One region of the Streptomyces sp. NPDC028308 genome, then DNA from elsewhere that is predicted to be linked to it. Evidence: riboswitches for the same ligand, from Rfam matches in the RefSeq annotation. Region 1 holds a riboswitch; each other region holds the start of a gene.

The links. Region 1 has a riboswitch for cyclic di-AMP ahead of ACZ4VA_RS23510 (transglycosylase family protein). Riboswitches for the same ligand answer to the same signal wherever they lie in the genome.
Region 2: another riboswitch for cyclic di-AMP. It lies ahead of ACZ4VA_RS28495 (M23 family metallopeptidase); the one in region 1 lies ahead of ACZ4VA_RS23510 (transglycosylase family protein).
Region 3: another riboswitch for cyclic di-AMP. It lies ahead of ACZ4VA_RS21565 (LysM peptidoglycan-binding domain-containing protein); the one in region 1 lies ahead of ACZ4VA_RS23510 (transglycosylase family protein).

Annotation. Positions count from the first base shown of each region.
Region 1 covers NZ_JBVHTO010000010.1:92,892-95,927, forward strand. The annotation lists gene eno (phosphopyruvate hydratase) at 1-928, opposite strand, end outside; gene ACZ4VA_RS23510 (transglycosylase family protein) at 1,294-1,983, opposite strand; cyclic di-AMP (ydaO/yuaA leader) riboswitch at 1,988-2,158, opposite strand; gene ACZ4VA_RS23515 (LysM peptidoglycan-binding domain-containing protein) at 2,376-3,036, opposite strand, start outside.
Region 2 covers NZ_JBVHTO010000012.1:318,775-321,810, forward strand. The annotation lists gene ACZ4VA_RS28490 (heavy metal translocating P-type ATPase) at 1-1,188, shown strand, start outside; cyclic di-AMP (ydaO/yuaA leader) riboswitch at 1,607-1,726, shown strand; gene ACZ4VA_RS28495 (M23 family metallopeptidase) at 1,729-2,604, shown strand; gene ACZ4VA_RS28500 (SGNH/GDSL hydrolase family protein) at 2,901-3,036, shown strand, end outside.
Region 3 covers NZ_JBVHTO010000009.1:120,262-123,297, forward strand. The annotation lists gene fahA (fumarylacetoacetase) at 1-278, opposite strand, end outside; gene ACZ4VA_RS21560 (HAD family hydrolase) at 554-1,426, shown strand; gene ACZ4VA_RS21565 (LysM peptidoglycan-binding domain-containing protein) at 1,420-2,154, opposite strand; cyclic di-AMP (ydaO/yuaA leader) riboswitch at 2,162-2,321, opposite strand; gene ACZ4VA_RS21570 (CocE/NonD family hydrolase) at 2,906-3,036, opposite strand, start outside.

The DNA.
Region 1 (3,036 bases):
CGATCTGGACCTTGTCGCCCAGCTTGTCGGTGATGACCTTCCAGCCGGCCCAGTCGTCCTCGTACAGCGGGTCCTCGATGGAGACCAGCGGGTACGCGGAGACGAGCTCCTCGTAGTACTCGGTCATCTCGGCGGCCGAGCGGGACTTGCCCTCGAACTCGTACCTGCCGTCCTTGTAGAACTCGGACGCGGCGACGTCGAGCGCGAGAGCGATCTGCTCACCGGGGATGTAACCGGCCTGCTTGATGGCCTCGACGATGAGGTCGAGGGCGGCGCGGTTGGACTCCAGGTTCGGGGCGAAGCCGCCCTCGTCGCCGAGGCCGGTGGACAGACCCTTGGTCTTCAGCACCTTCTTGAGGGTGTGGTAGACCTCGGCGCCCCAGCGCAGCGCCTCGGAGAAGGACTCCGCGCCGATCGGCGCGATCATGAACTCCTGGATGTCGACGTTCGAGTCGGCGTGCGAGCCGCCGTTCAGGATGTTCATCATCGGCACGGGCAGCAGGTGCGCGTTCGGGCCGCCGAGGTAGCGGAACAGCGGCAGGTCGCTGGCCTCGGAGGCGGCGTGCGCGACGGCGAGGGAGACGCCGAGGATGGCGTTGGCGCCGAGCGAGCCCTTGTTGTCGGTGGCGTCCAGGTCGAACATCGCCTGGTCGATCAGGCGCTGCTCGGTGGCGTCGTAGCCGACGAGCTCCGGGCCGATCTGCTCGATGACCGCGAGGACGGCCTTCTCGACGCCCTTGCCCTGGTAGCGGTTGGGGTCACCGTCGCGCAGCTCGATGGCCTCGAAGGCTCCGGTGGAGGCGCCGGACGGAACGGCGGCACGACCCGTGCTGCCGTCGTCGAGGCCGACCTCGACCTCGACGGTGGGGTTCCCTCGCGAGTCGAGGATTTCCCGGGCTACGACGACGTCGATGGACGGCACGAGCATCTCCTTCTGGGATGTGACGCGGTTACGCGGAGCCCCTTGGCCCGCTGACTGCACGGAGCCGCGGTCGGCTCCGCGACATGAGCCTAACCGGCTCCGGGCGATCGGCCAGCCGGTCGACCACCCCATGGACAGAACCGAGAGTAAATTGTTTCCGAACGGAACAAAAACCTGTCCCGTACAGGCATCCGCGACGGAGCGGCGCGTCCGGCGCGGGCATGAAAAAGCCCCGCTCCGGTGCGTACGGGGGAACACGCACCGGAGCGGGGAGCCCGTGGGGACGGGGGCGGCCCTCACGGGGTCTCCATGGCGGAGCCCCCGCATGAGGGAGGGCCGTGACCGGGCCGTGCGCCCGGCGTCAGCCGGTGTCAGCTGAGGTGGAGCTGCTGACCGGGGAAGATGAAGTCGGCGTCGTCGACGATGTCCTTGTTCAGCTTGAACAGCTTCTGCCAGCCGCCCTTGACGTGCTTCTCCGCGGCGATGGAGCTCAGGGTGTCGCCCTTGACTACCTTGTACTCGCCGTCACCCTTCTCGACCTTCTTGCCGGTCGGGGTCTCGACGGTCTTCTTGGCGGTCTCCCGCTCCGAGGAACGCGAGGCGCGCTGGTCCTGGGACTGGGGCGCCTGCTGCTGCGGCTGGGCCGTGCTCTGCGAGCCGGTGTCGGCCGCGGCGCCGCCGCCGGTGGAGGCGCCGGACAGGCCGACGCCGCAGGTCGGCCAGGCACCCTTGCCCTGCGCCGCCAGCACCTTCTCGGCGACGGCGATCTGCTGGGACTTGGAGGCCTGGTCGGCGGTGGAGGCGTAGGCCGAGCCGCCGTAGGCGGACCAGGTGGAGGCGGAGAACTGCAGGCCGCCGTAGTAACCGTTGCCGGTGTTGATCGACCAGTTGCCGCCGGACTCGCACTGGGCGACGGCGTCCCACTCGGAGGTGGTGGCGGCGGAGGCGCTGCCGGCCGCCATCAGCGGGGCGGCGATGGCGACACCGGTGACACCGGCGAGCGCGGCGACACGGGTGGCCTTGGACGGGCGACGGTGCTTGGCCTTGTTGTTACGCAGCATGAAGTGATCCCCTCACCGACGCCTGCGAGGTGAGCTGTCGGGTTCGGGCGGGTGAGTGCCCGGTCGTGCGCACATGGCGCACGGCTTCACCCCAAGCCGTTCCCGGGTGTCTCACAACTCCCGGGCCCGGCACTTACCTTGGGTCCCCCGCTCCTGCCTACGGCGCTTGACGCGACGACTGTTCCCGGGCGGCCGCTGGCAGGATTCGGCGTTGCGACCGTCGGGGCCCGCTGTGGCGAGCGATCACGACCGTAGACACGCGACGGCCGGAATTTCAAAGACGATCAGGGCTTCTGAGACCCATCTCTCACTCTCACCAAACCGGACATTGCGGTGTGAACCATGACGTGAACTACCGCTGTTTTGTACCCGATTCGCCGCCTGACGACCGCTTAGTCTCCCGCGACCTCAAGGCTCTGACCGGGGAGGATGAGGTCCGGGTCGGAGCCGACCGTCTTCTCGTTCTCCGTGTACAGCTCGTTCCATCCGCCGTTGACCGCAAGGGAGTCGGCGATGCTCGTGAGACTGTCGCCGAGACGGACGGTGTACGAGCCCTCGGAGGTGTCGTCGGAGGCGCCCGAGTCGCGCGCGGCGTGGCGCCCCGCGGAGTCCTTCTGACGCCCGGCGTCCACTCCGGTGTCCGAGGTGCGCTCGGCGCTGGCGCCGCGGTGCTTGCCGGTGCCGGTGCCCTCGCTCGCGGGGGTGCTCGGAGTGGTGGAGGAGCCGCCGGTACGACCCGACTTGTCCGAGTCGTCAGCCTTTGCCTTGCCCTTGTCCGCGGTACCGGAGTCCCGCGACTCGCTCTCCTCCGGCGTCGGGGACGCGTCGGACTTCGCCGCCTTGCCGGACCCCGACGGGGAAGGCTTGGCGCTCGTGCCGCCGGTCGACAGACCGCCCGAACCGGACGAGTTACCCTTCGCGGACGAATCGGACGGGGAGGCGTCGGGGGACGAGGACGCGTCGTCGGCGACCCCCGTGTCGACCTCGACGGAACCCGAGTTCTTGCTGAGGCCGGAGAGCGGGCCGCAGGTGGGCCAGGCCGCCAGGCCCTGT
Region 2 (3,036 bases), on a different contig from region 1:
GACCGGATCTCCGCCGTGTTCGTGCCCGTCGTCATCGCCCTCGCGCTCGGCACCCTCGGCTTCTGGCTGGGCAACGGCGCCGGGCTGACCGCCGCGTTCACCGCCGCGGTGGCGGTGCTGATCATCGCCTGCCCCTGCGCGCTGGGCCTGGCGACCCCGACCGCGCTCATGGTGGGCACGGGCCGGGGCGCGCAGCTCGGCATCCTGATCAAGGGCCCCGAGGTCCTGGAGAGCACGCGCAGGGTCGACACGATCCTCCTGGACAAGACCGGCACCGTCACCACCGGCAGGATGACCCTCCTCGCCGTCCACACCACCCCCGCGACGAGCGAGGCCGAGGTGCTGCGGCTGGCGGGCGCCCTGGAGCACGCCTCCGAACACCCCGTCGCCCGGGCCGTCGTCACCGGGGCGACCGAGCGGGGCGTCACCCTGCCGGTCCCCGAGGACTTCGCCAACGTCGCCGGGCTGGGAGTGCAGGGCGTCGTGGACGGTCACGCGGTCCTCGTCGGCCGCGAAAGGCTCCTCCGGGAGTGGTCCATGAGCCTGCCGGCGCAACTGGAGCGCGCTCGGGCCGTCGCCGAGGCGGCCGGTCGCACCGCCGTCGCGGTCGCCTGGGACGGCGAGGCGCGGGCGGTCCTCGAAGTCGCCGACGCCGTCAAGGACACCAGCGCCGAGGCCGTACGACGACTGCGGGCCCTCGGCCTCACACCGGTCCTGCTCACCGGCGACAACCGGGCCGTCGCCGAGTCCGTCGCGGCCGAGGTCGGCATCGACGAGGTGATCGCCGAGGTCATGCCGGAGGACAAGGTCGCCGTCGTGGAGAGGCTCCAGGCCGAAGGGCGCAGCGTCGCGATGGTCGGCGACGGTGTCAACGACGCCGCCGCGCTGGCCCGGGCCGACCTGGGCCTGGCCATGGGCACCGGAACCGACGCGGCCATCGAGGCCGGCGACCTGACCCTCGTACGCGGCGACCTGCGCGTCGCCGCCGACGCGATCCGGCTGTCCCGCAGAACGCTGGGCACCATCAGGTCGAACCTGTTCTGGGCCTTCGCCTACAACGTGGCCGCCCTGCCGCTCGCCGCGGCGGGCCTGCTCAACCCGATGATCGCCGGAGCCGCCATGGCCTTCTCCTCGGTCTTCGTCGTCGGCAACTCCCTGCGCCTGCGCGGGTTCAGGGCCCTCGACTGACCCGGACGCCGCGAACCCCGTCACGGAGGGGACGGAGCGGCCACTTGTGACGGTTGTTCCATCCCGTCGCAAGTGGCCGTTCTGTCCTGTTTGGTGCTTAAGGTCCAACTGGCAATGATTTAGGGCTCGCTGGCGTCCTGGTGCGTGAGCAGGGTCATACCGGTGACGGTGCGTCGCGGCCGCCGTCCGTCAAATCCTCGGGTGCGCCAGGGGATTGCGGCCCCGGGAAGATCGCTCGTCGACGGACAGTCACCGGCAATAGGGACATCGATCAAGAAATGGGTGTGCACAGAAACCCCACAAGCTTGTCCAGGCCCTCTCATGTCGCTTACGTTCTGCCTCACTCCGGACGGACGCCCAATCCTGCCGCCGCCCGGATCCCGCACACTCACCCGTCCACGGCAGGAGCGGGGGACCCACAGGTACGACGCCTGTTCCGGTCTCCGGAACGGGCTAGGGGTCAAGCCGCGCGCAACGCGGCCGGGCATCTCCAGCCCGCACCCGACAGCTCACCTCGCAGGCGCCGGAGAGGAATGCACCATGCCCGCGAAGGGTAAGCACCGCCGTCCCAAGTCCCTGCGCATCACCCGCTCGATAGCCGTCGCCGGCACCGGTGGCGCCGCACTCGCGCTGCCCCTGATGGGAGCCGCCGGCGCCCACGCCGCCACTCCGGCGGCCGCCGCCTCCTCCGCCACGGCGAAGACCGTCGCCGCCGCCCCCGTCGCCGCCCAGAAGGCCGTGACCAAGACCTACGCGGTCAAGGCGGGCGACTCCCTCGCGAAGATCGCCGACGACCAGGACGTCAGCGGCGGCTGGAAGAAGCTCTACCAGGACAACCGCAAGGCCATCGGCGGCGACCCCGCGCTGATCCACCCGGGCCTGAAGCTGACGCTCGGCGGCAAGGCCGCGTCCGCCCCCGCCAAGCCCTCCACCGCCGCCAAGCCGTCCGGCAAGACCACCCAGACGGCCAAGACGCAGGCCGCCCCGGCCGCCGCCACCAGCAGCTCCGGCTACACCCTGCCGGTCGAGGGCGCGACCGTCGGCACGTCCTACAAGACCGCGGGCAGCATGTGGTCCAGCGGTTACCACACCGGCGTCGACTTCGTGGCCCCGACCGGCACCACCCTCAAGGCCGTCGGACCGGGCACCGTCGTCTCGGCCGGCTGGGGCGGCGCGTACGGCAACCAGGTCGTCATCCGGCACACCGACGGCCAGTACTCCCAGTACGCCCACCTGTCCTCGCTCTCGGTCTCGGCCGGGCAGACCGTGACCGGCGGTCAGCAGATCGGCCTGTCCGGCGCGACCGGCAACGTCACCGGACCGCACCTGCACTTCGAGATCCGCACCACGCCGGACTACGGCTCGGACGTGGACCCGCTCGCGTACCTGCGCGCGCACGGCGTCTCCGTCGGCTGACGCCCGCACCCGCACACCGGAGGCCGGACCCCGATCACCGGGGTCCGGCCTCCGCCGTGCCGGGGGGGGGCGACACTCCTTTGCGGCGGTGACCGCCGCACGCGTACCGCGTGGGTGGACGCAGGCGTTGAGGCTCGTCAACCGCCCTTGAACACCGCCTTATTCCGGGATTGACCAACACTTGACGAGTGGCTTATCTCACCGCACGTCAACCCCTTCCTACGGTCGCGTAGCTCACATCAAAAGGTGAATCATGGGCCGATGTGGCAGACGATTCGAAGAGTGACAACAGATCAGTGATCGGGTCGTACGTGGCGGTGGGGGACAGCTTCACCGAGGGCGTCGGCGATCCCGGTCCGGACGGGGCCTTCGTCGGCTGGGCCGACCGGTTCGCGGTCCTGCTCGCGGACCGACGGCCCGAGGGCGACTTCG
Region 3 (3,036 bases), on a different contig from region 1:
ACCGTCACCCACGCGGTGAGGGCGCGCCGTACGTCGGACCAGGCCGTGGGGCCCGCCGCCAGCAGGGGGTTCAGGCTCGGCTGCGCGAGCAGGGCCTCGTAGGGGGAGCCGAGGGCCCGCGCCGCGGCGCCCGCGTCGAGCACGCGGTCCCCGAGCCGGACCCCCACCCTCCGCGCGCCGGGAGCCGCCGGGTCGCCGGAACCCGCCGGGGAGAACACGCCGTACGGAAGGTTGTGCGGACCGAAGGGGTCGCCCTCGGGGACATCGAAGGGGGGCATCGGGTGCTGCCTCGCTTTCGTGCTCGCCTGTGATCCATGTGTTCCACGCGTTCCATGTGGTCGCGGCACACGTTACGTGGGAGAGACGACCGGAGACAGGTCCCGTGGCGCTCGGCTCACCGTGCCTGAAGAGTGCGCAATGTCCGTTCAGGCCGTACCGGTGTCCTGTGGTCCCCGTCGATCCCCGTACCGGTGAAGGGCGTTGCTGTCGGGATACCGGACGTCGTCCGGTTCACGCCGGGCCGTTGGGGCGGCGGGTCCGTATTCTTCGGATCATGGCCGCTCCGACTGCATATTCACTCATCGCCACTGACCTGGACGGAACGCTGCTGCGCGGCGACGACACCCTCTCCGGGAGGACGCGGGCCGCGCTGGCGCGGGTGGCCGGGGCGGGCGGCCGGCATCTGGTGGTGACGGGGCGCCCGGCGCCGAGAGTGCGCCCGCTGCTGGAGCAACTCGGCGGCGAGGGGCTCGCGGTGTGCGGTCAGGGCGCGCAGCTGTACGACGCCGGCACCGGCCGTCTGCTGTGGTCGGTGACCCTGGACCGGGAGCTGGCCGAGACCGCACTCGGCAAGATCGAGGCCGAGGTCGGGGAGGTCTACGCGGCCGTGGACCAGGACGGGGTGGACGGGCTCACCCTCATCGAGCCGGGCTATCTGATGCCGCACCCGACGCTGCCCGCGGTGCGGGTGCGGCGCCGTGACGACCTGTGGACGCGGCCCATCAGCAAGGTGCTGCTCCGCCACCCCTCGCTGTCCGACGACGAGTTGGCGTCGGTGGCGCGGATGACGGTCGATTCGCTGGCGACGGTCACCATGTCGGGTCCGGGCACCGTCGAACTCCAGCCATACGGCGTGACCAAGGCGACGGGCCTCGCGCTCGCCGCCGGTCATCTCGGCCTGTCGCCGTCGGACACGATCGCGTTCGGGGACATGCCGAACGACATCCCGATGTTCGACTGGGCCGCCCACGGCGTCGCCATGGCCAACGCCCACCCCGAACTCAGGGCGGTTGCCGACGAGATCGCCCTCTCGAACGAGGACGACGGCATCGCGGTCGTCCTGGAACGGCTGTTCCCCGGCCCTGGGGACCGGGGAACAGCGGGCCTTGCGGTCCGGGGGGCCGCCGCCCCGGGCCCGGCTCAGTAGGCGCCGAAGACGTTGTCGATCGAGCCGTACTTGTCGGCGGCGTAGTTGCAGGCGGCGGTGATGTTCGCGACCGGGTCGTACGGGTCCATCGACGTGCCGTCCACGTGGTAGGCGGCGAAGGTCGGGTCGATGACCTGGAGGAGGCCCTTGGACGGCGTGCCGGCCACGGCGTTGGAGTCCCAGTTGTTGATCGCCTGGGGGTTGCCCGAGGACTCCCGGATGATGTTGCGGTGGATGCCGTCGTAGCTGCCCGGTATGCCCTTCTGGGCCATGATGTCCAGGGCTTCCTTGATCCAGCCGTCCAGGTCGTTCGTGTACGTCTTCGCGGTCGCGGGCGCGGCGGCGGTCTTGGCCGTCGCGGCGGCCGTCGTCGCCGTCCCCTTCACGGTCTTCGTGCCCACCGTCAGCTTCAGGCCCGGCCGGATCATCGACGGGTTGCTGCCGATGACGGCGCGGTTGGCGTCGTACAGCTTCTTCCAGTCGCCGGTCTTGGCGTGCTCACGGGCGATCTTGGACAGGGTGTCGCCCAAGGCCACCTTGTAGGTGACGAGCTGGACCTGCGGGACGGCGGCCGGCACGGACTGCGCGGCCTGGGCCGGCTGTGCCGCCTGGGCGCCGGTGGCGCCGATCAGGGGGAGTACGAGTGCGGCTCCGCCCGCTCCCGCGGCGATGAACCCGCGGGTGAGGACGGTGTTTCGGGGACGACGGTGCTTGCCTCGAACGGCCATGGCGCGTTTTTTTCCTCTCCGGTGCCTGCGAGGTGAGCTGTCGGGTTCGGGCTGGGAGGTGCCCGGCCGCACATGACGTGCGACTTGACCCCAAGCCGTTCCGGGTGTCGCCGGACCGGCGCTTTCGTGGGTCCCCCGCTCCTGCCGTGCGTGGGTGGGTGGGGTCACCGAGCGGCGGCAGGATTAGGCGGGTCCGCTCGGATCGACGTGAACGTATGCGAGAGCACATGTCCGAAACAAGGCCCGATTTCCCGTGCCAAGGCATTTGATCTACCTCTGAACAGGGTGGAAATAGTCCGATTAGACCGGAACGTGAAACTCAACTTGCCTTTAGCAAAGGGAGACTTGTCGACTCGGGGTGGCCGAAAGATCGATTCGGGCGTGACCCATTTCACGCGACTAAGACATGTCAAAGCGTAAGCAAGGCAGGCAAGTCGGGCATTAACGGGCGACTGGGAGGCGCCGCCGGGTCACACCCGCCCCGGGGCGCCGCGCGCCGCGCGCCTCGGACGGGCGGTGGCGCGGACCCCGGGACGGACGTGGCGCGGACCCCGGGGCGGACGGTGGCGCGTGCCCGGGCGGGCGGCGATGCGGGCCCCGGGACGGATGGCGGCGCGGACCCGGACGGGCGGCGACGCGGACCCGGGGCGGGCGGTGGCGGGTCCCCCGGCGCGGACCGCGGCGCGGGCGCGCGCGCCGGCCCCCGTCGCGTCCCTGACCTGGACGGCGGGGGCCGAACCGCCGGGTGTGGCTAGCCCGCCGTGCGCGGGATGCGCCGCTCCCACGTCCGGTGGAAGACGACCTCGTCCCCGTCGGTGCAGATCACCTCGTTCGAGGTGATGAACTCGCCCGCGTCGCAGCTGACTTCGGAGTGCGTCTCCA